3 regions of the Amycolatopsis lurida genome follow, and region 1 is predicted to be linked to each of the others. Evidence: riboswitches for the same ligand, from Rfam matches in the RefSeq annotation. Region 1 holds a riboswitch; each other region holds the start of a gene.

Region 1 (7,543 bases):
GACGAACTGGTACGTGCGCCGGTCGCGTGACCGGTTCTGGGCGGGCGAGCAGGACGCGATCGACACCCTGCACACCGTGCTGGAGGTGACGTCACGGGTGGTGGCACCGCTGCTGCCGCTGACCACCGAGGTCGTCTGGCGCGGGCTGACCGGCGGCCGTTCGGTGCACCTGACCGACTGGCCGAACGCGCTCGACCTGCCCGCCGACGCGGCGCTGGTGACGGCGATGGACCGGGTGCGCCAGGTGGCGTCTTCGGCGCTCTCGCTGCGGAAGTCGAACAAGCTGCGGGTGCGGCTGCCGCTGGCCAAGCTGGTCGTCGCCGCGCACGAGGCCGACTCGCTGCGCGACTTCACCGACATCCTGCGCGACGAGGTCAACGTCAAATCCGTCGAGCTGACCACGGACGTCGCCGCACACGGCGGTTTCGAGGTCGCGGTGAACGCCCGCGCCGCCGGACCGCGGCTGGGCAAGGACGTCCAGACGGTGATCAAGGCCGTCAAGGCCGGTGAGTGGACGACGTCGGAGAGCGGCGCCGTCGTGGCCGCCGGGATCGAGCTCGTCGAAGGCGAGTACGACCGGCGTCTGGTCGCCAAGGGCGGTGGCGCGGCCGCGGAGCTGCCCGGCGGCGCCGGGCTGGTGCTGCTCGACACCGAAGTGACCGACGAGTTGGCGGCCGAGGGCTTGGCCCGTGACCTGGTCCGGGTCGTGCAGCAGGCCCGCCGCGACGCCGGGCTCGACGTCGCCGACCGGATCGCGCTGACGGTCGACGCGCCGGAAGAGGTGGTCACGGCCGCGAAGACGCACGAGGAGTTCATCGCGTCGGAGACGCTGGCGACTTCGGTGGCCTACGGCGATGTCGCCGATGGCTCGGCCGGGACGGTCGGTGAGGGCACGAAGGTGACCGTGGCGGTCACCAAGGCCTGACCCTCGCAAGCGACATGAAAGGCCCCTTCATGGCAAATTTTGCTATGAAGGGGCCTTTCGTCGCAGTCGCGAGGTGCCGATCACCGGGATCACGAAACGGATTCGGATCAGCCGCTTTCCCGTCCGAAGCACGCCTTGCGCGAGGGAAATCGGCAGGCTGGCGCCCGGGGCGCGCGAGGGGCGCGCCGTATGGGGGAGAGCGAATCCATGAGTCCTGCCCGGAAAAGAGGCATCCTGATCGGCGCCGCGCTGGCGGTCGTCGCCGTCGTGGTGGCCGCGGTGGTGCTGCTGGTCAAGGAGGACCGGGCGCCCGCGGCCGCCGTCGGCCCGGGGGAGTCCACCGCGAACCCGCAGGACAGCCCGGCGCAGGTCGCCACCCGGTTTCTGCGGCTGTTCGACACGGGTGACCTGACCACCGCCCCGGTCGACGATCCGGCGGCGGCCACGGCCGCGTTGACCGGGACGCGAAACGCTCTCAGCGGGGCCTCGGTCAAGACCTCCCTAGGCGAGGTCCCGACGACGCCGGGTGACGCGACCTCGACGTCGGCCACCTTCCACACCGCGTGGACTTTCGCCGGCAACAGCGTCTGGAAATACGAAGGCAAGCTGGACCTGGTGCGCAATGCCGGGAAATGGGTCGTCCGCTGGGCGATGTCGGTGATCCACCCGAAGCTCGAAGCCGGGCAGCGGCTCGCCGTCGCTCCGGTTTCGGCCAAACCGATCGTGGCCGACCGCGACGGCAAGGCCCTCGTCGGCGGTGACGCGGCGGGTGTCGCGCCGATCCTGCAAGGCGCGTTGTCCAAGGTCGCGTCCGAGCAGAACGGCGGCACCGGAACCCCGGCCACCGTCACCGTGTCGCGCGTCGACGCCTCCGGCAAACCGGTCGAAACGCTCTTCGGGCAAGCCGTCGAGACCGACAAACCGCTGGCCTCGACGGTGAGCGTGGCCTCCCAGACCGCCGCCCAGAAAGCCGTCGACGGCTTCCAGGGGCCGGCGATCATCGTCGCGATGAAGACGTCGGGTGAGCTCCTGGCGGTCGCGCAGAACGGCGCGGCCGGGAACCGGCCGGACGCGCTCAACGGCTTGTATTCGCCGGGTTCGGCCTTCAAGATCGCCACGGCGACCGCGGCGTTGCAGCAGGGCGGCGTCACCGCCGACTCCCCGTTGGCCTGCCCGGGCAGTGAACAGATCGGGACCCGCACCCTCAAGAACGACAACGGGTTCGACCTGGGGACCGTCTCGTTGAAGACGGCGTTCGCCGCGTCGTGCAACACGACCTTTGGGCGGCTTGCCAAGCAGCTGCCCGCGGACGGTCTCGCGAAGGCCGCGAGCCAGTTCGGCCTCAACGCCGACTTCGAGATCCCTGGGCTCGCGACGGAGACCGGGAAAGTGGAGCCGTCCGGCAGCGGTGACGAGCAGGTCGAAGCCGGGATCGGGCAGGGGAGGGTTCAGGTCAGCCCGCTGGGCGCGGCGCTCATGGCCGCGACCGTCGCCACCGGGAAACCGGTGGTCCCGAAGCTGTGGCAGGGACTGGAGACCAAGGTCAACGCCGGATATCAGGCACCGCCGGCCGGGGTGCTGAACCAGGTCCGCGCGATGATGCGCGAGGTCTGCACGACTGGGACCGCGAAGGCGCTGAAGGGCAGTGGAGCGGTCTTCGGCAAGACCGGGACGGCACAGTTCGGATCGGGTGCGGACGCCAACGGCTGGTTCGTCGGCTACCGCGGGGACGTCGCTTTCGCCGTCATGCTCCAGGGTTCCAATGACTCCAAACCCGCGGTGCAGCTGGCGGCGAAGTTCCTGGCGGGCTGACGCTTCGGCGGTCACCGAACCGTGGGTCTTCTACGGTGAACGCATGGAGACGATCGCCCTGGCCGAAGTCGCGGCCGTGCTCGCCGATCCGAGCCGCGCGTCGATGTGTCTCGCGCTGCTCGACGGGCGAGCTTGGACGGTGACCGAGCTGGCGGGCGCGGCCGGAGTGGCCGCGTCGACGGCGAGCGAGCACGTGACGAAGCTGGCCGAGGCAGGCTTCGTCGTGCGGGTCAAGCAGGGGAGGCACAGTTACGTCCGGATAGCCGACCCCCGGGTGGCGGAACTGATCGAGCATCTGGCGCAGCACGCCGAACACCGGCCGGTGAAGGGGTTACGGTCGTCGGTGCGGGTGAAGCGGCTCGAGTTCGCGAGGACCTGCTACGACCACCTCGCCGGGACGGTCGGGGTCGCGCTGCGGGACGGGATGCTCGCCGCCGGGTTGATCGACGACGCGGGCGGCCTGACGCTGACCGGTCGCGGACGGGAGGTGCTCGACGCGCTCGGGGTGGAGATCGACGACGGGCGCCGCCCGATGCTGCGCGACTGTCTGGATTGGACGGTCCGGCGTGATCATTTGGCGGGCCGGGTGCCCGCGGCGTTACTGTCTCACGGAGTGGGCGCCGGCTGGTTGTCCCGTGAGGGCAACCGCGCGGTGAAGGTCCTTCCCGCGGCGGAAAAGCCGTTCGCGGTACTCGGCGTCGACCTGGTGGCCCTGCGCAGTCCCTAGTGGACAGTCTGTAACACAGGTTGCCCGGGCGCTTTCCGACCGGTACACGAACGTGTGACGAGCACCGCCTCACTATTCTGGAGCCCTCACGGCGACCGGAACGGGAGGCGACATGGAGCAACTCCCGCTCATCCTCGGCACCGGTGGCGCCGTGCTTCTCGTCGCCGTGATCGCCGTCCGGGTGTCGATCCGCGTCGGTCTTCCTTCGCTGCTGCTGTATCTGGGGATGGGGGTCCTGCTCGGCGAAGCCGGGTTCGGCATCCAGTACGACAACCCCGAGCTCACCCAGTCGCTCGGCCTCGCCGCGCTGGTGATGATCCTGTCCGAAGGGGGCCTCACCACCCGGTGGTCGGCCGTGAAACCGTCGCTGGGCATCGGAATCGCACTGTCCACAGTGGCCGTTGTGGTGAGTATCGCGGTCACCGGCGCCGCCCTGCACTGGTTGCTGGGCCTGGACTGGCGGATGGCGTTGCTGTGGGGCGCGGTACTGGCCTCGACCGACGCCGCCGCGGTCTTCTCGGTGCTGAGATCCGCGGGGATCGGCAAGCGGCTCGTCGGCGCGCTGGAGATCGAGTCGGGGATCAACGACGCCCCGGCCTACATCGCCGTCGTCGTCCTCGCCGAGGGCGCGACCATCGACTGGTCGCTGCCGCTGCTGGTGGTCTACGAACTCGCCGCCGGGCTGGTGATCGGCCTGGCCTTCGGCTGGGGCGGGGCGTTCGCGTTGCGCCGGGCGGCGCTTCCCGCCACCGGTCTGTACCCGCTGGCCACGGTCGCGGTCTGCGTCGTGGCGTATTCGAGCGGGCAGCTCGCCCACGCGTCGGGCCTGCTCGCCACCTACGTCGCGGCCCTGGTGCTGGGGAACTCGAAGCTGCCGCACCGCTCGGACACGCTGTCCTTCGCCGAAGGGCTCGGCTGGCTCGCGCAGATCGGCCTGTTCGTGTTGCTCGGCCTGTTCGCCTCGCCGAGCAGGATCTTCGAAAGCCTGGTCCAGGGCCTGGTCGCGGGCGCGGTCGTGCTGCTGCTCGCCCGCCCGCTGTCGGTACTGCTGTCGGCGCTGCCATTCAAGATCCCCTGGCGAGAACAGGTGTTCCTGTCCTGGGCCGGGCTGCGCGGGGCGGTCCCGATCGTGCTCGCGTTGATCCCGCTGTCGTCCGGCGTGCCGGGCGCGCAGGAGCTGGTCGACGCGGTGTTCGTGCTGGTCATCGTGTTGACGCTGCTCCAAGGGGCCACGCTGACCCCGCTCGCGAGAATCCTCGGGCTGGCCCAGCACGCCGAGGCGCACGAGATCGACGTCGACTCCGCGCCGCTCGACGAGATGGGCGCGGAACTCCTGCAGGTCCGGATCCACAAGGGATCGAAGATGCACGGCGTGTACCTGGCCGAGCTGCGCCTGCCGGTGGGGGCGACGATCAGCCTCCTCGTCCGCGACGGCTCCGGCTTCACGCCGAACAAGAACACCCGGCTTCAGGAGCACGACCAGTTACTCGTCGTGACCACCGCCGAAGCCCGTGACGCGGCCGAACGACGCCTGCGGGCCGTTGACCGCGCGGGCCGTCTCGCCAGGTGGAAGGGCGAATCCGGCCAGTAGGTCACGAACCGCCACCAGCTGTTCGTCGGTTGATCTCAGAAACTTCTTCCCATTTGTACTCCTTTTGGATTACTTTCCCCGCAATCGACTCCATCGAATGGGTGAGTGTCACGGGGTAAGGAGTACGCAAGGTGACGAAGCTTCCTGCGCGGTTCGCTGGTCTGGGGGTCACTGCCGCACTCGTCGGGGTGGTTCTCTCTGCTCCCGCCGCCTCCGCGGCCGGCGCCTTTCCCGCGTTCGGGCTGCCCTTCGAGCCGGGCCAGTCGGTCTACTCGGCGGGGATCCACTCGGACAACGGCACCTCCGGCGTGAAGAACGCCATCGACTTCAGCCCCGGGGACAAGACCGTTCGCGCCCCGCTGGCGGGCACGGTCCGGATCCAGCACTGTTCCGGCGGCGACTGGGTGACCGTCGACCACGACGGCGGCTGGCGGACCGGGTACTACCACCTGGAGGGCATCGCGGTCACCGACGGCCAGAAGGTCGCCCCGGGCGACGCTCTCGGCCGGACCGGCAACGCGCTGCCCTGTGGTGGCCGCAGCACCGGCGCCCACGTGCACTTCACCCTGTGGACCCTGCCCGCGGCCGCCGCGCAGGGCGGCGACTCGCGCGACTTCGGGGTCGGCGCGGGCAACTGGAACGGCCTGTCCTACGACGAGGTCTCGACCAAGGTCGCCGAGGCCTACGGCGAAGCCGTCGACGGCAAGACCTTCGGCGGCTGGCAGTTCACCGCGGGCACCGATCAGTACTCCGGCACCGCGACCGAGGTCTCCTCCCGCGCGACCGTCCCGCTGCCCGGCCGATTCCGGGTCTGACCTGCCGTTGCCCGGCGCGGCGCGGCGCCGGGCAGCGGTTCTTCCCGCTTGCGGAGCACGTGAGCGGCGTCTCAAGATGCGGACAAGGGCTGGCTCGATCGGCCGCCCATCCGCTAACTTCGTCCGTAGGTCACGAGTGTCAGCGTCAAGCCCCGGCTAGCTGACCGGCAACCCTCCTTCCGCGGTGGGGTGCCCCGGGTGAGGACCTGGCTCGTCGCGTGGTGCGACGGGCAAGCGCGGGATCCTCGGTGGGTCCCCTGGCCCGGAGGATGACGATGACTCTCGCTCTCGAACGCACCAGCACCCCCGCTGAAGACGTTGCCCCGCACCGGATCCCGGCGGTCGCGTGCGCCGATCTCCGGGTTCCGCTGGTCACCGGCGGCGACATCGGATACGCCAACCTCGATCACGCGGCGAGCGCTCCCTGCCTGGACAAGGTGCGTGCCGCGGTCGACGAATTCCTGCCCTGGTACGCCAGTGTGCACCGCGGCGCCGGCTTCGCTTCGCAGGTCTCGACCAAGCTTTACGAGCGTACGCGCGGAATCCTGCGTGACTTCGTCGACGCGCGGTCGACCGACACCGTCGTGTTCACCCGCAACACCACCGATTCCTTCAACCTTCTCGCGCGCAGCCTGCCGAAACACACCTCGGTCGTCGTGTTCGACACCGAGCACCACGCCGCGCTGCTGCCGTGGAAGGGACCGAACGTCCGCCGGATCGAAACCCCTCGGACCCGCCTCGCCGCGGTGTCCGCTGTGGACGAAGCGCTCGCGGACTGCCCGCAGGGCCCGCGGCTCGTCGTGCTCACCGGCGCGTCCAACGTGACCGGGGAACTGTTGCCCGTCAAGGAGATCGCGGCCATCGCGCGGCGGCACGGCGCCCGGATCGCGCTCGACGCGGCGCAGCTCGCACCGCACCGGAAGATCTCGGTGCGCGAACTGGACGTCGATTACGTCGCGCTCTCGGGGCACAAGCTGTACGCGCCTTTCGGGGCCGGCGCGCTGATCGGCCGAGCCGACTGGCTGCGTGCGGCTCAGCCGTACCTCGCCGGTGGCGGCGCGACGAAGCTCGTCAACCGTGACTCCGAAAACCTCGGCGTGGTCTGGAATTCCGGCCCCGAGCGGCACGAAGCCGGTTCGCCCAACACCGTCGGCGTCTACGCGCTCGGCGTCGCCTGCGAAACCCTGGCCGCGAACTGGGACGGGATCGTCGCCCACGAGGAGGAACTGCTGGCGCGCCTGCGCCGCGGTCTCGCCGCCATCCCCGGATTCGGCGAACTGCGGCTGTTCGACGCGCCGGTCGATCGGGTCGGCACGCTCAGCTTCGTCGTCGACGGCTTCGACCCGGGCTGGCTCGCCGCCGTGCTGTCCGCGGAATACGGCATCGGCGTGCGAGACGGCGCGTTCTGCGCACACGTGGCGACCAAACGGCTGATCGCCGTGGCCGGTTCGACGGGGCAGCAGGCCGTGCGGGTCAGCCTCGGCCTCGGCAGCACCACCGAGCACGTGGACCGGATCGTCCTGGCGCTGCGCCAGATCGTCGCCCGCGGTGCCCGCTGGCAGTACGAGAAGCCCGAAGGCCGCTGGGTGCCGGAGAACGATCCGCGGGAGCTTCCCCCGTTCTGCGCCTGACCCACTACCCTCACCCCGCATGGGGAACGAGCGACCGCGTTA
Region 2 (7,543 bases), 5.2 Mb from region 1:
GTCCACTGTGGACGTTGCGGCTCCACGGCCAGCGAAACGGCCATGACGGGGACGAGCAGGATCGCGGAGAGGCTGTAGTACGCCCAGACGAAACGTGCTCCGCCACGACGGATCCGCTTGGCCGCGAGGTTCCAGCCCGCGTGGATGACGGCGGCGATGACGACGAAGGACAGGGCAGTGGCGTTCACGGCGGACCTTTCACGTTTTCCGCGCACGCGGAAAACACCGGTCCTCCAGGCTTTTGTCCCGTCAGATGAACGGCGGCGCTTCCGGCCCCGCCGATGGTGCCGCTCGGACCTGTCCCGTCTGCCCTGATTGTGTGTTTCGCTGAGCGGGCAGGCGGCGGAACCCTAGGCACTACGCTCCGCACCGTACCTCAAGCACCCGTCCCCAGGTGGCCGCGAGCCATCCCTGGACGGCTGTTAAGCTTGCCTTTCACCGTCGTGTGGCATTCCGTCATGGAGGAAACCCGCGCGCTCTCACGAGCAGCAGGGCCGGTCACAGCGCGGCGGTGAAACCACCGAGAGATTCAAGAGGAGCGCCCCCGTGGCCAACATCAAGTCGCAGATCAAGCGCATCACCACCAACGAGAAGGCGCGTCAGCGCAACCAGGCGATCCGGTCCTCGGTGAAGACCGCGATCCGCAAGTTCCGTGAGGCCGCCGACGCCGGTGACAAGGCCAAGGCCCTGGAACTGCAGAAGGACGCGGCCAAGAAGCTGGACAAGGCCGTGACCAAGGGCGTTCTCCACGCCAACCAGGCCGCCAACAAGAAGTCCGCGCTGGCGAAGCGCGCGAACTCTCTCTGATCGGCTTGCGAAGGGCCCCGGCGACGCGAGTCGCCGGGGCCCTTCGCCGTTTCAGCGGCTCGTGCCGTGGGCGTCTACGACCTCCAGGACGGCGCGCTCCAGCGCGTACTCCGGGTTGGCCGCGACTCCCTTGACCTCGGCGTTGAGCCGGGCGACCACCCGCATCGCGGTGGCGAGCCCGTCCTGGCCCCAGCCGCGGGCCTGCCCTTGCGCCTTGCGCACCTTCCACGGCGGCATCCCCAGCTCACCCGCCATCTGGTTCGGGTTCCCGCGACCGGCACCGGACACCCGCGCGATCGTCCGGACGGCGTCGGCGAGGGCGTCCGCGACCAGCACGTGCGGTACGCCAAGCTGCATCGCCCAGCGCAACGACTCCAGCGCGGCGGCCTTGTCACCGGCGACGGCCTTCTCCGCGACGGCGAACCCGTTCACGTCGGCGCGGCCCCGGTGGTAGCGCCGGACCGCCTGCTCGTCGACCGTTCCGCCGGCGTCCGCGACCAGCTGGGTCGCGGCCGACGACAGTTCACGCAGGTCCGAGCCGACCGCGTCGATCAGCGCGAGCACGGCCGCACCGTCGATCTTCCCGCCGACGCGGCGGACCTCGTTGCGGACAAAGGATTCCCGCTCAGCGGCTTTGGTCAGCTTCGGGCATTCGACAACCTCCGCACCGGCCTTCTTCAAGGCGGCGGGGAGCCCCTTCGCGGCCTTGCTCCGGCCACCCCCGCTGTGCACGACGACGAGCACGATGCCGTCGGCGGGCGCCTTGACGTAGGCCATCACCCCGTCCGCGAGCTCCTGCGAGATGTCGTGCGCGGATTCGAGGACGATCACCCTGCCCTCGGCGAACAGCGAGGGGCTGACCATTTCCGCGAGCGCCGGGACTGTGAGGTCCGACACCCGGATCCGGGTGAGATCCGCCGTCGGATCGGCCGCCTTGGCCGCGTCCGAGGCGCTGCGGACCGCCCGTTCGATCAGCAGCTCTTCCTCACCGAGAACCAGGACCAGCGGCGATGGGGCGGAACCTTGCGTCGTCACGGTGACGATCCTGCCACTCCTCCTCTCGTGTGCTTTGTCCGGTGATGTGTAGCGGGCACGGTGGCCCCACCTGAGCCTCATGTCGTACGGTGTTGGCGAGGCGACGCGAGCACACGCGTGCCGACAATCGAATACCGCTCATCCAGAGGGGCAGAGGGAACGGCCCGATGAAGCCCCGGCAACCGGCGTCAGCCTGTCATTCCGCGATCGCGGGATAGCTGACGAACACGGTGCCAATTCCGGCCCGCCATGGCGGGGCAGATGAGGAAGGAACCTCGCGATGACCGCAACCCTCGGCACGACCTCCACCACCAAGACCCCGGATCTCGGACCGGCCGTCGAACTGGTGTCGAAGGAAGAGGGACACCGGCAGCCGCTCGCCCCCGAATTCGTTTCCGCCGAGGACTTCTCGCCGCTCGAAGTCGCCTACGACTTCGGCCGCGTGCGCCGCGAGGACATCGAAGCCGGACCGAAGAACATCTGGCGCTACAAGAAACTCCTTCCCGTTCCCTCGAACGTCGAAGAGATCCCCAACACCGAACCCGGCGCCACCCGGCTCATCCAGGCCGACAGGCTCGCCAAAGCCTTGGGCGTCAAGAAGGTCTGGGTCAAGGACGACACCGGCAACCCCACTCATTCGTTCAAGGACCGCGTGGTCGCCGTCGCTTTGGCCGCCGCACGCGAGTTCGGGTTCGACGTGCTCGCCTGTCCCTCGACCGGCAACCTGGCCAACGCCGTCGCCGCCGCGGCGGCCCGTGCGGGCTGGCGGTCGGTCGTGCTGATCCCGAAGACCCTGGAACGCGCCAAGATCCTGACCACCGCCGTGTACGACGGTGACCTGATCGCGGTCGACGGCAACTACGACGACGTGAACCGGCTCGCCACCCAGCTCGCCGCCGAGCAGGAGAGCTGGGCGTTCGTCAACGTGAACGTCCGGCCCTACTACTCGGAAGGCTCCAAGACGCTGGCCTTCGAGGTCGCCGAGCAGCTCGGCTGGCGGCTTCCCTCCCAGATCGTGGTGCCGATCGCCTCCGGCTCACAGCTCACCAAGGTGGACAAGGGTTTCCGTGAGTTCGGGCAACTCGGCCTCGTCGACGAGACGCCGTACAAGGTGTTCGGCGCGCAGGCCACCGGCTGCTCCCCCGTCTCGGCGGCCTTCCGCGCGGGGCACGACGTCGTCCAGCCGGTCAAGCCGGACACGATCGCCCGGTCGCTGGCGATCGGGAACCCGGCCGACGGCCCCTACGTCCTCGACGTCGTCAACCGCACCGGTGGCGCGATCGAAGACGTCACCGACGAAGAGGTCGTCGAAGGCATCCGGCTGCTCGCCCGTACCGAGGGGATCTTCACCGAGACCGCCGGTGGTGTCACCGTCGCGACGGCCAAGAAGCTCATCGAGACCGGCAAGCTCAACCCGGACGAGGAGATCGTCCTGCTGATCACCGGTGACGGCCTCAAGACCCTCGACGCCGTCGAGGACAAGATCGGCCCCAAGGCCACCGTCAGCGCCTCGGCCGACGCGGTCCGCGAGGCTCTGGGCATCTGAGTTCCCGGCGGCCCGCCTCAGGAACGAGGCGGGCCGCGGGGCTCACCCCGGCGTACCAGGGCGAGGCCTCGCGCGTCAGCGAGGACGGCGGTGTCGCCGTCCGTGTCCGTCCTCGCGACCGACGCGCCGACGGCCACCAGATTGTCCAAAGTGGACTTGTTCGGATGGCCGTAGGTGTTTCCGGCGCCGACGCTCACCAATGCCGCGCGCGGCGCGACGGCGTTGAGAAAATCCGGTGCAGTGTAACGGCTTCCGTGGTGCGGGACCTTCAGGATCTCGGCACGCAGATCGGCCCCTTCGGCCATCAGGTCGGCCTGCGCGGCAAGCTCGATGTCGCCCGTCAGCAGCACCCGACCCGCCGGGGTTCCGGCGCGCAGGACGACGGAACCGTTGTTGATCACCGTGCCGTCCTGTTCGCGGACCGATCGGCTGGTGACGTACCGCGGCCCCAGTACGTCCAGCGACAACCCCGGCCAGTCCAGCCGTTGCCCGATCGCCAGCTCCAGCAAGGGAATCCCGCGGCGCGCGGTCTCGTCCGCGACCTGCTGCCACGCCCAGGCGGGAGCCCGGCCGGGACCCACCGCGACCGCCCCGACCGACCTGCCCTCGAAGACGGATTCGAGGCCGCCGATGTGGTCGGCGTGCAGATGACTCAGCACGATCATCGGCACCCTGTCGACGCCGAGCCTGCTCAGGCATTCGTCGACCGGCCCCGGTTCCGGCCCGGTGTCGACCAGGATCGCCCGTCCTTGCTCGCCCGTGGCGAGGACGACGGCATCACCCTGCCCGACGTCGCAGGCGACAGCACTCCACGACGCCGGCGGCCACGCCGGGGCCAGGACCCGCACCGGTACGAAGACGAGCAGCCCGGCGGCCAGCGCGACCGCCAAAAGGATCCTGGCGTGCCGCAGCCGGATGGCGACGAGCAGTACGACAAGCAGTCCGGCCGCCAGAAGCCCGCCCCACCAGCCAGCCGGCCAGTCCATCACCGCTCCCGGTGCACGGGCGCCGTGACGGGCCACGGTGATGAGCCAGCTCGCCTCGGGTTCGGTCAGGCGGACCAGCAGCCTTCCCGCCGACGGCCACCAAGGGCCGACGACGGTGGCGAGCACGCCGAACACGGTGGCGGGGGCGACCACCGGCGCGGCGAGCACGTTGGTCACCACCGAGACGAGACTGACCGATCCCGCCATGCCCGCGATGACCGGCGTCGTCACCACGAACGCGGCCAGCGGGATGGTCAGCCCCTCGGCGTAGCCGGCCGGGACACCGCGTCCGACCAGCCATTCCGCCCACCTCGGCGCCAGCAGTACCAGCCCGGCCGTGGCCAGCACCGAAAGCGCGAACCCGAAGTCGGCGGCCATCGCGGGGTCGGCCACGACGAGCCCCGCCACCGCGAACGCCAGCGCGGGCAGCGCCGAACCGCGGCGCCCCAGCGCCAGCGCCAGCAGCCCGACCGCCCCCATCACCCCGGCGCGGAGCACGCTGGGCGCGGGCCCGGCGAGGACCACGAACCCGGCGAGCCCCGCGGCGGCCGCGGCGGCGGAGGTCCGCGGCCCGACCCGGAGCACCCTCAGCAGGAGCAGGATCGAGCCGCAGACGATCGCCACGTTCCCACCGCTCACGGCCATCAGGTGGGACATGCCGGAGTCCGTGAACTCGCGTTCGACCCTCGGGGACAGTGTGCTCGTGTCCCCCACCACCAGTCCGGGCACGAGACCGGCCTGCTCCTCCGGGAGGACGGCGCACAGCTCCCGGAGCCCGGCACGCAGCGATTCCGCGGCTCGCTGCCACCAAGGCGCCGGCCCGAGGGCCGACGGCGGGCCTCGCACCGAGAGAACCGCGACCGTCAGTTCGGCTCCCTTCGGCGGCGCGAGCCGCCCTGAGGCGGTGACCTGCTGCCCGGGCAACAGGTCCGTCCACCCCTCGGCGGGAGCGAGCAGGAGGATCCGGCCGGACGAATCCACCACCCGCTCACCCGTCACCGCGGTGTCCACCGCCGCGGCGATGACCACCAGGCGGGTGCCTGCCCGGCGATCGGCATATCCGGCACCGCGGACCGGACGTGGCCGCTCGGTGATCACCACCCTCGCGGTGACATCACTCCCCCGTGCGGCGGCGGCACGGAGGTCGTCGTGCTCGGCGGCTCGGATCCGCAGCGCCACCGGACCGGCGGTGAGCACGCCGAGGACCGCCAGAGCACCCAGGCCCGCCACCCACCGGGACGCCGTCCGGTGGGCACGGACACCGGCGGCGATCGCGAGCACCACGGCGGCCGCACCGCAGAGCATCGTGATCCACCAGCCGCCCAACAGCCCGGAAAGAGTGCCGAGCCAGACAGTCACCGCGGCCGGTATCAGCCGTAGGTCCTGCCCTCGCCACGACGCGGTGTCCACTTCGGACGGATCGGCGGACGGGTTCATCCGACGGACACCACTTCCCTGAGCTTTCGATATTTGGATTCGCCGATCCCTTCTACGTCACGGAGTTGCTCGACACTGGTGAACCCGCCGTGCCCGGACCGCCAGTCGACGATGCGTTTCGCCATCACTTCGCCGACCCCGGGCAGGGTGTCGAGTTGTTCGGCCGTGGCCGAGTTCAGGTCGAGCTTCCCCGGCGGTGCCGCCGTTCCCGCCGCGGCGGGAACGGGGACACCGACGGCCACCTGCTCACCGTCGGTGAGCCGACGGGCCAGATTCACTCCGGCCAGATCCGTTCCGGGCTGTGCCCCACCGGCCGCCGAGAGGGCATCGGCGACCCGTGCGCCCGGAGGGAGTGTGACCAGGCCGGGTTTGAGGACCCGGCCGACGACGCTGACCACCAGAGGCGCCTTGCCCGCCGCGGCGGGGACGTCTCCGGCGGCCTTCGCCGACGGCAGGGGCGGCGGGGTCTCCGCCCCTGGCCGGTGTCCGAACAAGGCGATCGCGCCGGTCACGATCACGGCCACCGCGATCAGCACGGCCGCCACGGCGAGCCACCGACGGTTCACCGGGATCCCGTCCGCCGTGAACCGGGCGGGCACCCAGCGGCGTACGAGCCTGCCCGCGGGCGGGCCCTGGGTGGGCGACGACAGCTGCGCTGCCAGCCACGCCAGCCTGGCGTTGACGGAGGGTCCCGATGGACGGGCGGTTTGGTCGAACACGTGAACGACGCTACGGAGCGGGAGGGGCGGGCGGCAGTGGTGAATCCCGAAGCTGTGGACAAGTGGGGTGTTGTGGACAACCCGGCCCCGGGTGAGACCGGATCACCGGTTTCCGTCGGCGTCGCATGGGACGCTGGACGGTTTCCTCAACCCGCTCGCTGGATCACGACACCGAGCACGCCGGGGCCGGTATGGGCCCCGATGACGGCGCCTATCTCCGAGACCACGCACCCGTCCGGGCAGTTGATGGCCTCCTCGAGCCGGTTGGCCAGTTCGACGGCGCGCTCGGGCGAAGCGAGATGGTGGACGGCGATTTCGGCGAGCCCGCCTTCGGCCGCTTTCACGGCGAGTTCGACCAGCCGGCCCACCGCGCGATTCATCGTCCGCACCTTCTCCAACGGCTGGATCCGGCCTTCGGACATGTGAAGCACCGGTTTCACCGCGAGCGCCGTGCCGAGCAAGGCCGCCGCCGGGCCGATCCGCCCGCCGCGGCGCAGGTATTCGAGGGTTTCGACGGCGAACAGGGTCTCCGAGCGGCCCACCGCTTCGACCGCGGCGGCCTCCACCTCGGCGGGTTCCGCCCCGGCCGCGGCGGCACTCGCCGCGCGCAGAGTGGCGAAGCCGAGCCCCATCGCGGTGCTGCGCGAATCGACCACGCGCACCCTGTCCGGTCCGACCTCCTGAGCCGCGAGCACCGCGGCCTCCCAGGTCCCGGACAACTCCCGGGACAGGTGCACCGACACGACGGCGTCCGCGCCCTCGGCCAGCGCCGCCCGGAACTCCTTGACGAATTCGGCGGGTGTCGGCCGGGACGTCGTCACCAGCCTGCGTTTGCCGAGTGCCTCGGCCAGGGCGGCGGGGCCCATTTCGACGCCGTCGAGGAAAACGACACCGTCCACGAGGACGTGCAGCGGGACCACCCGGATCCCGTTCCGTTCGGCGAAGCCTTCCGGCAGGTGGGCGGTGGAATCCGTGACTACGGCGACCGACACGGCAGTCAGCCTACGTTGCCG
Region 3 (7,543 bases), 1.8 Mb from region 1:
AGTTTCGATTCGACCACGACGGCGAACCGTTCCCGGCGGCTGCCGGCGTCGAGCCGCACGGCCACGGCGTTCCCCGCCCGGACCCCCTCGACCGAGGTCGCCGCGCGTTCGATATCGGTCGGGTACAGATTCCGGCCGCCCATGATGATGACGTCCTTGCGACGGCCGCAGATCACGATCATGCCGTCGACCAGGTAGCCGAGGTCACCGGTGAGCAGCCACCCGTCCTCGTCCTGCGTCGCGAGCGGACCTTCCATGGTCAGGTAGCCCGGTGTCACGGCCTCGCCTCGCAGGCGGATCTCCCCGACCTCGCGTTCTCCGAGCACGGCTCCCTTGTCGTCGACGATCTCGGCCTCGAGCCCGTCGAGCGGCGGCCCGAGCACCGCGAATGACCGGACTTCGTCGGTCCCCCGACGCGGGTCGCCCTCGGGAACCGGCACCGCGCGGTTGTCCGTCTCGAGCGCGTCGGCCTCGACGACGTCCAGCGTCAAGCCGGTGAACAACGGTGCGAACGAAACCGCGAGAGTCGCCTCCGCCATGCCGTACGCCGGGAACACGCACTCGGCGGGCATCTTGAAGCGCGCCCCCGCCTCGACGAACGTCTTCACAGCCGTTTCGTCGATCGGCTCGGCACCGTTCAGTGCGATCCGGAGCTTCGAGAGGTCGTACGCGTCGTCGTCCTCGACCCTGGCCATCCGCCTGCCCACGATCGCGTACGCGAAGTTCGGCGCGGCGGTGGTCGTGCCGTTGTACTTGCTGATCAGCTGCGGCCAGATCAACGGTCCCGACAGGAACTCCAGCGGCGTGATCTTGACGAGCTCGACGCCGAACGTCATCGGCACCGTCAGAAAGCCGACCATCCCCATGTCGTGGAAGGTGGGCAGCCACGAGACCATCACGTCGACGTCGAAATCGAACTCGGCCCGGTCGACCATCGCCTTGACGTTCGAATACAGATTCCCGTAGGTGATCCGAACGGCCTTCGGGTCGGCTGTCGACCCGCTGGTCAGTTGCAGGAGCGCTGTATCCGATTCGGCCGTCGGCACGGGCTCCGCCAACGGTTCGGCCTCGAGCAGCTCGGTGATGACCTGGAAGGCGATGCCGTGCTCCGTGAGTACCGGCGCCAGCTGGTCGAACGGCTCACCGAGCAGAACCAGGCCGGACCCGATCATCCGCAGCACGCGAACGGTGTCCTCGGCCCATTCGGCCAGGTCGGTGCGCTGCGTCGGCTGGTGCAGCATCGTCACGCTGCCGCCGGCGAGCCAGACCGCCTGAACCGTCGGCGCGATCAATGACGGCGCCGCCGCCAGCACCGCGACCGCTTTGCCGGGCTCCAGCCCGGCCGTCACCAGACCCCCGGCGACCCGCTTGGCCTGCTCGTGAATCTCGGCCCACGTACGCCGAACCGGCTCCTTGGGCTCCCCGGTGACCATTCCCCGCTGCTGACCTCGCCCCGCCGCGGTGGCGACGAGCGTGTCCACGAACCGACTCATGCGCGTCACACTACTGTCCGCGCTGAACCGCCCGCTCGCCGTCGAGTGAACTCATTCGATCGCTTCGGAGGTCTCGAGCCACTGGGCCTCGACCTCCTCCTTCTCCGTTTCGACGGCTTTCAATTCGGTGTTCAGCTCGATGAGCTTCGTCGGATCGGTCGCCGCGGCGAGCAGCGCCGCATGCAGCTTCTCTTCCTTCGTGTGCAGCTGGTCGAGCTTGCGCTCGAGGCGGGACAGTTCCTTCTGAGCCGCCCGCTGTTCCGCTGCGCTCTTCTTGGGCGCGGAGGTCTGCGCGCCGCCCGCCTTACGGTCGCCGCCGGCCTTCTCAAGGCTCTTTGCTCGCCGGTCGAGGTATTCCTCGATCCCGCCCGGCAGGTGGGTCACTTGGCCGTCCCCGAACAAGGCCACGATCGTGTCGCAGACGCGTTCCACCAGGTATCGGTCGTGCGAAACGACGACGAGACTGCCCGGCCAGGAATCCAGCAGATCTTCGAGCTGCTGCAAGGTGTCGATATCGAGATCGTTCGTCGGTTCGTCGAGCAGCAGCACGTTGGGCTCGGCCATGAGGAGCCGGCACAGCTGCAGGCGGCGCCGTTCACCACCGGACAGGTCCTCGACCGGCGTCCACTGCCTCGCCGCGGGGAACCCCAGCTTTTCGGCCAGCTGCGAAGCGGTGAGCTCCTGCTTTCCGAACACGACCCGGCCGGAGACCTCTTCGATCGCCTGCAGCACGCGCAGATCGCCAGGTAGGTCGTCGAGCTCCTGCCGCAGGTGCGCGAGGCTGACCGTCTTGCCCTGGATACGTCGGCCCGTCTCAGGCTCCCTGTCACCGCCGAGCAGCTTGAGGAGCGTCGTCTTACCGGATCCGTTGACGCCGACGAGGCCGATCCGATCGCCGGGCCCGATCCGCCAGGTGACGTGATCGAGCAGGGTGCGGTCGCCCACGGTCAACGTGGCGTCCTCGATCTCCAGCACGGTCTTACCCAGCCGACGGCGGGCGAACGCCTGCAGCTCGACCGAATCACGCGGCTCCGGCACGTCGGAGATCAGCGCTTCAGCCGCTTCGACGCGGTAGCGGGGCTTCGAGGTCCTGGCCTGCGGGCCGCGGCGCAGCCATGCGAGCTCTTTACGCGCCAGGTTCTGCCGCTTTTCCTCGGCCGTCGCCGCCAGCCTCGCCCGCTCGGCCCGCGCGAAGATCCAGTCCGCGTAGCCGCCTTCGTACTGCTCGACGCGACCGTTGGCGACCTCCCAGGTCACACTCGCGACCGTGTCGAGGAACCACCGGTCGTGCGTGACGACCACGACCGCGATCCTGCGGTTGAGCAGGTGATCCGCGAGCCAGCGCACACCTTCGACATCGAGATGGTTGGTCGGCTCGTCGAGGACCACGAGGTCCAGTTCACCGGTGAGAGCGGCCGCCAGTGCCACCCGGCGGCGTTCGCCACCGGACAGGTTCGCCGTTTCCTTGTCGATGCCGAGAGCGGTGATGCCCAGACCGTCCATAATGGACCGGACACGCGCGTCAGCGGCCCACTCGTGCTCCGCGCCGTAGCGCTCCAGCACGACATCTCCGACTGTGCTGCCTTCGGGAAGTTCGGTCCGTTGGGTGACCACGGCCATCCGCAAGCCCCGGACTTGGCTGACGCGTCCCGTATCGGGCTCGCTGATCCCCGCGAGGACCTCCAGCAACGTCGTCTTCCCGCCCCCGTTGAGACCGACGACACCGATACGCTGCCCCTCCGCCACACCGAGCGAAACACCGTCGAGCAGCGGGCGCACCCCGAAGGACTTGCTCACCGACTCCAGGTTGACCAAGTTGGCCATGCCTCAGCCGATCCTTTCCAAAAAGCTCGCATCACAAACGAATTAGTCGGTGTCCATTTCGGACACCCTCATGCGTGCACCCGAGGCGGCGACGGCCGCGGCGCGTCATCCCCGCCGACCAGCCGGGCTCCGGGGACGGGCCCGTGCGCGACGCGCACCGTGCGACAGACACCGGCGCCGGACAACTCCGCGGCGACCTCGACGGCCGACTGGGCATCCGCGCACAGGAAGGCACAGGTCGGCCCGGATCCGGACACGGTGCCGGCGAGCGCACCCGCGTTGACTCCCGCCCGCAACGTGCGGCGCAGCCCCGGACGCAACGAGACAGCGGCCGCCTGCAGATCATTGCCGAGAAGCAGCGCCAGTTGACGCGGGTCGCCGGATGCCAGCGCCTCCACCACCGGAGTGTGCGAGCCGATCCGCGGTGGGCTGCCTTCTTCACGCAACTTGTCCAGCTCGCCGAACACCCGCGGAGTCGAAAGCCCACGCTGGTCGAAGGCCAGGACCCAGTGGAAGGTGTGCCTCGACAGGACAGGCACCAGCTGCTCGCCTCGGCCGGTGCCCAACGCCGTCCCGCCGTAGAGCGCGAAAGGAACATCGCTCCCGAGTTTCGCGGCGATACCCGCCAGTTCGTCCCGGGAGATGTCGAGCTTCCACAGCGACGCGAGCCCCACCAGGGTCGCGGCCGCGTCGGCACTGCCACCGGCCATCCCGCCCGCGACCGGGATGCCTTTGCGCAACACGACTCTGACCTTGGACTCGCCGTCCGCCTTGCCGATGTGGGCCGCCAACGCCTGCGCTGCCTTCCAGGCCAGGTTGTTGGCTCCTGTCGGTACGGAACCTTCACCTTCACCGTAGACCTCGACGCCGGGGTCCTCGGTGACCGCGACGGTCACCTCGTCGGTCAGGGAAAGCGCCTGGAACACGGTCACCAGCTCGTGGTAGCCGTCCGGGCGTACATCTCCGACCGACAGGTGCAGGTTGACCTTGGCGGGGACCCTGACGGTCACTGGGGGCGGTACGACGGCGAGCACGCGTCAAGCCTACGTGGCCGCTCCACTTGCGCTGCCATCAGGAGAAAGAGAATGGAAGGGGCAGACGCGAACGGGCCGCCTTGGACGCAATTCGTCCTGGACGGCCCGTTCGCGGAGAAATCAGGCGGCGACGCCCTGCGGGCCGCGGACCGGGTGGGTCACGTGGCCGCCACGTTCGGCGATCCAGGCGAGCGCGGCGTCCGCGCGCTCACCGCGCACCCCGAGGCGGAACCGGCCGACCGGGGTGTCGCCGATCCGGGTCAGACCGCCCCCGATGGTGGCGAGCTCGACGTCGAAGCGACCGGCGGCCTCCGGCAGCAGCGCACCGACCGAGGCGAAGCCGACGAGCACTACGTCCACCGCACGGTCGTACTTCGAGGCCTGTGCCCGCCCGGTTTCGATGGCGGGAAGCAGCGCCTGCGCGGTCCGGCTGTTGGGGTCGGAGACCAGGTCGAGCACGGTTCCGCGTTCGATGATCGCGCCGGCCTCCAGAACCGCGACGTCGTCGCAGACACGGCGGACCACGCCGGCGTCGGGTGTGGTGAGCAGCACGGTGACACCGAGTTCGGCGCGCGCCCGGTCGAGCACGGTCAGGACCGCGCCGGACTCCTCGGGCTGCACGCCCGCGGTCGGGTCGTCGGCCAGGAGCACGGACGGCCCGGCGGCCAGTGCCTTGGCGATGGCCACCCGGCGCAGCTGCCCCTCGGACAGGTCGCCCGGCCGCTGCCCCGCACGGGGGGTGAGCCCGACCAGGTCGAGCAGGTTGCCGACCCGGTTGCGGCGCTGCGGCCCGTCGAGGCCGAGCTGCTCGAGCGGCGAAGCAATGTTGCCGGCGATGGTGCGTTCGGCGAGCAATTCCGGCTTGGTGCTCACCACGCCGACCTGGCGCCGGATTTCGCGGAGACGGCGTCCGTCGAGGGTTCCGGTGTTGAGTCCGTCGAGGCGGACGACACCGCGGTCGGGACGCTCCTGAAGACCGATGCACCGAGCAAGGGTCGATTTGCCGGAGCCCGCCGGACCGACGACTCCGAACAGCGAGCCTGCTTGGATGTCCACGCTCACATCGCGCAGTGCGACGACGGGATTTCCGTTGAGGGGAAAGGATTTGGACAGGTTTTCAACAGTGATCACGAAAGGCTCCATGCACATGGGGCGCTGCTTCTTGCGAGCGCGCCAACCGTCACCGAGTAACCGTCCGGGAAACGGACGGATTCAGAGATAAGGGAATGAACTCAGGCAGTAACGGTGGAGCGTCGACACGCACTTACCGTGCGGCGACCTTCATCGACGACACGTCGCCTGGTCAGCAGGAGCGGGTGGGTGACCCTGTTCATTAGGCACAGCCTCCATCGGTCCTGGCTGTAGCACCTGCCCTGTGGAGGGTGGTTGCTGCGACTTCGGCGAGCCAGGTCTCTCAGTCGCTCGGGATGGCTTACTGAGTAAAACCGATCCCACTGGATGAAAGCAAGCGCGTAGGCGCAGATCACACGTCTGGTCGCGTCCATTATACAGGATGGGCCGCCCATATTATGGGACGCGGACAGGCGTATCCGACCTCCGGCAGGCGCGCTGCCTGCTAAGACAAGGTTCGCCCGCGCCAAATCGAGGGGAGGAACCACGCAGTCGCGCGGCCCCGGTCACCTGCGCCAGGGTGGTCAGCCGGCAGCCGCGGCGATCCGGGCGAACTGGTGGACGTCCAGCTGCTCCCCGCGGGTTTTGGGGTCGATACCCGCCTTTTCGAGTAGTTCCCCCGCGCGTTCGGCGGAACCGGCCCACGACGCCAACGCTGCCCGCAAGGTCTTCCGCCGTTGCGAGAAGGCGGCGTCGACGACCGCGAACAGCCGCTCCCGCTCCACGGACGACACCACGTCGCCCCGTTCGAACGCGACCAAGGCGGAGTCGACGTTCGGAACCGGCCAGAACACCGCCCTGGGCACCGCGGCGACCTTGCGCGTCTTTCCGTACCAGGCGAGCTTGACGCTGGGTACGCCGTAAGTCCGGCTTCCCGGACCCGCCGCCATCCTGTCCGCGACCTCGGTCTGGACCATTACGAGGCCGCTGGTCAGCGACGGCAATTCGGCCAGCAGGTGGAGCACGACGGGAACGGCGACGTTATACGGCAGGTTCGCGACGAGCGCCGTCGGCCGTGCCGGCAGGTCGTTCGCGGTGATCCGCAACGCGTCCGCGCCGACGACCGTCAGCCTTTCGGCCCCGCCTCGCTCGGCCACGGTGCTCGGCAGCCGTTCCGCCAGCACAGGATCGATTTCGACCGCGACGACCTCGGCGCCGGTCGCGAGCAGTCCGAGTGTCAGCGAGCCGAGGCCCGGCCCGACCTCCAGGACGACGTCCCCTTCGCCGATCTTCGAGAGGTCGACGATGCGGCGCACCGTATTGGGATCGTGCACGAAGTTCTGGCCGAGCTTCTTGGTCGGACGTACGTCCAGCTCGGCCGCCAGCGCCCTGATTTCCGCAGGACCGAGCAGTTCAGTCACCCGACGATCGTAACCATGTCCGGTAAGCCACGATTGGCCGGTGGACGACGTCGTACTCGATGGAGACAAAGTCCGGCTGCGCGATTGGCGCCCGTCCGACCTCGGGCCGCTCCGTGACCTACTCGATCCCGCGCGGCCTTGGCACGAAACGAACGGCCCCTACTTCGGCACCCCGAGCACGGCCGCCGCCGAATCCACAGCGCGCGAACTCACCACGATCAAAGCCGAACCGCCCGATCCTCGCACCAGCCTCGCCGTGTGCGATCTAAGCGACGGAAGGCTGATCGGCCGGGTCAGCTGGTATTGGGAAAGCAGGGAGACCGACTGGCGGCGGATGGGGCTGGTCATCTACGACGAACGGTATTGGGGCGGTGGATTCGGCACCGAGGCCTTGCGCATGTGGACGACCTATTTGTTCTCCCGCACCGACGCGCTCCGCCTGGACTTCGCCACGTTCTCGGGGAACCCGGGGATGATCGCCGTCGGGCGGCGGCTCGGGTTCGTCGAAGAAGGCCGGTTCCGGAGCGCCCGGCGCTGGTCCGGCGGCGTCCATGACGCCGTCGTCTACGGGGTGCTCCGTGAGGAGTGGGACCGGAGGCATCGCTCAGACATGGGGCCGGCCTGATCCGACCCCACCATCCGGATGGCTTTTCCCCAGCGACACGCATCCCACTCAAGGGTGATCGGCGCAGGTCGGCGC

The links. A riboswitch is a leader RNA that binds a small molecule or an ion and turns the genes downstream of it on or off. The one in region 1 is predicted to bind S-adenosylmethionine.
Region 2: another riboswitch for S-adenosylmethionine. It lies ahead of thrC (threonine synthase); the one in region 1 lies ahead of BLW75_RS38455 (aminotransferase class V-fold PLP-dependent enzyme).
Region 3: another riboswitch for S-adenosylmethionine. It lies ahead of BLW75_RS30185 (methionine ABC transporter ATP-binding protein); the one in region 1 lies ahead of BLW75_RS38455 (aminotransferase class V-fold PLP-dependent enzyme).

The regions. Positions count from the first base shown of each region.
Region 1 covers NZ_FNTA01000004.1:7,048,089-7,055,631, forward strand. Annotated here, with positions in the region: gene ileS (isoleucine--tRNA ligase) at 1-925, shown strand, start outside; gene BLW75_RS38435 (penicillin-binding transpeptidase domain-containing protein) at 1,133-2,737, shown strand; gene BLW75_RS38440 (ArsR/SmtB family transcription factor) at 2,781-3,464, shown strand; gene BLW75_RS38445 (potassium/proton antiporter) at 3,577-5,055, shown strand; gene BLW75_RS38450 (M23 family metallopeptidase) at 5,187-5,870, shown strand; SAM riboswitch class IV at 5,999-6,113, shown strand; gene BLW75_RS38455 (aminotransferase class V-fold PLP-dependent enzyme) at 6,146-7,501, shown strand; gene BLW75_RS38460 (hypothetical protein) at 7,521-7,543, shown strand, end outside.
Region 2 covers NZ_FNTA01000004.1:1,860,544-1,868,086, forward strand. Annotated here, with positions in the region: gene BLW75_RS13880 (EamA family transporter) at 1-188, opposite strand, end outside; gene rpsT (30S ribosomal protein S20) at 547-807, shown strand; gene holA (DNA polymerase III subunit delta) at 859-1,842, opposite strand; SAM riboswitch class I at 1,978-2,110, shown strand; gene thrC (threonine synthase) at 2,123-3,388, shown strand; gene BLW75_RS13900 (ComEC/Rec2 family competence protein) at 3,406-5,811, opposite strand; gene BLW75_RS13905 (ComEA family DNA-binding protein) at 5,808-6,530, opposite strand; gene BLW75_RS13910 (DegV family protein) at 6,677-7,522, opposite strand; gene octT (diglucosylglycerate octanoyltransferase) at 7,533-7,543, opposite strand, start outside.
Region 3 covers NZ_FNTA01000004.1:5,221,445-5,228,987, reverse strand. Annotated here, with positions in the region: gene BLW75_RS30200 (fatty acyl-AMP ligase) at 1-1,493, opposite strand, end outside; gene BLW75_RS30195 (ABC-F family ATP-binding cassette domain-containing protein) at 1,545-3,317, opposite strand; gene BLW75_RS30190 (4-(cytidine 5'-diphospho)-2-C-methyl-D-erythritol kinase) at 3,386-4,351, opposite strand; gene BLW75_RS30185 (methionine ABC transporter ATP-binding protein) at 4,472-5,482, opposite strand; SAM riboswitch class I at 5,695-5,785, opposite strand; gene rsmA (16S rRNA (adenine(1518)-N(6)/adenine(1519)-N(6))-dimethyltransferase RsmA) at 6,007-6,843, opposite strand; gene BLW75_RS30175 (GNAT family N-acetyltransferase) at 6,884-7,468, shown strand.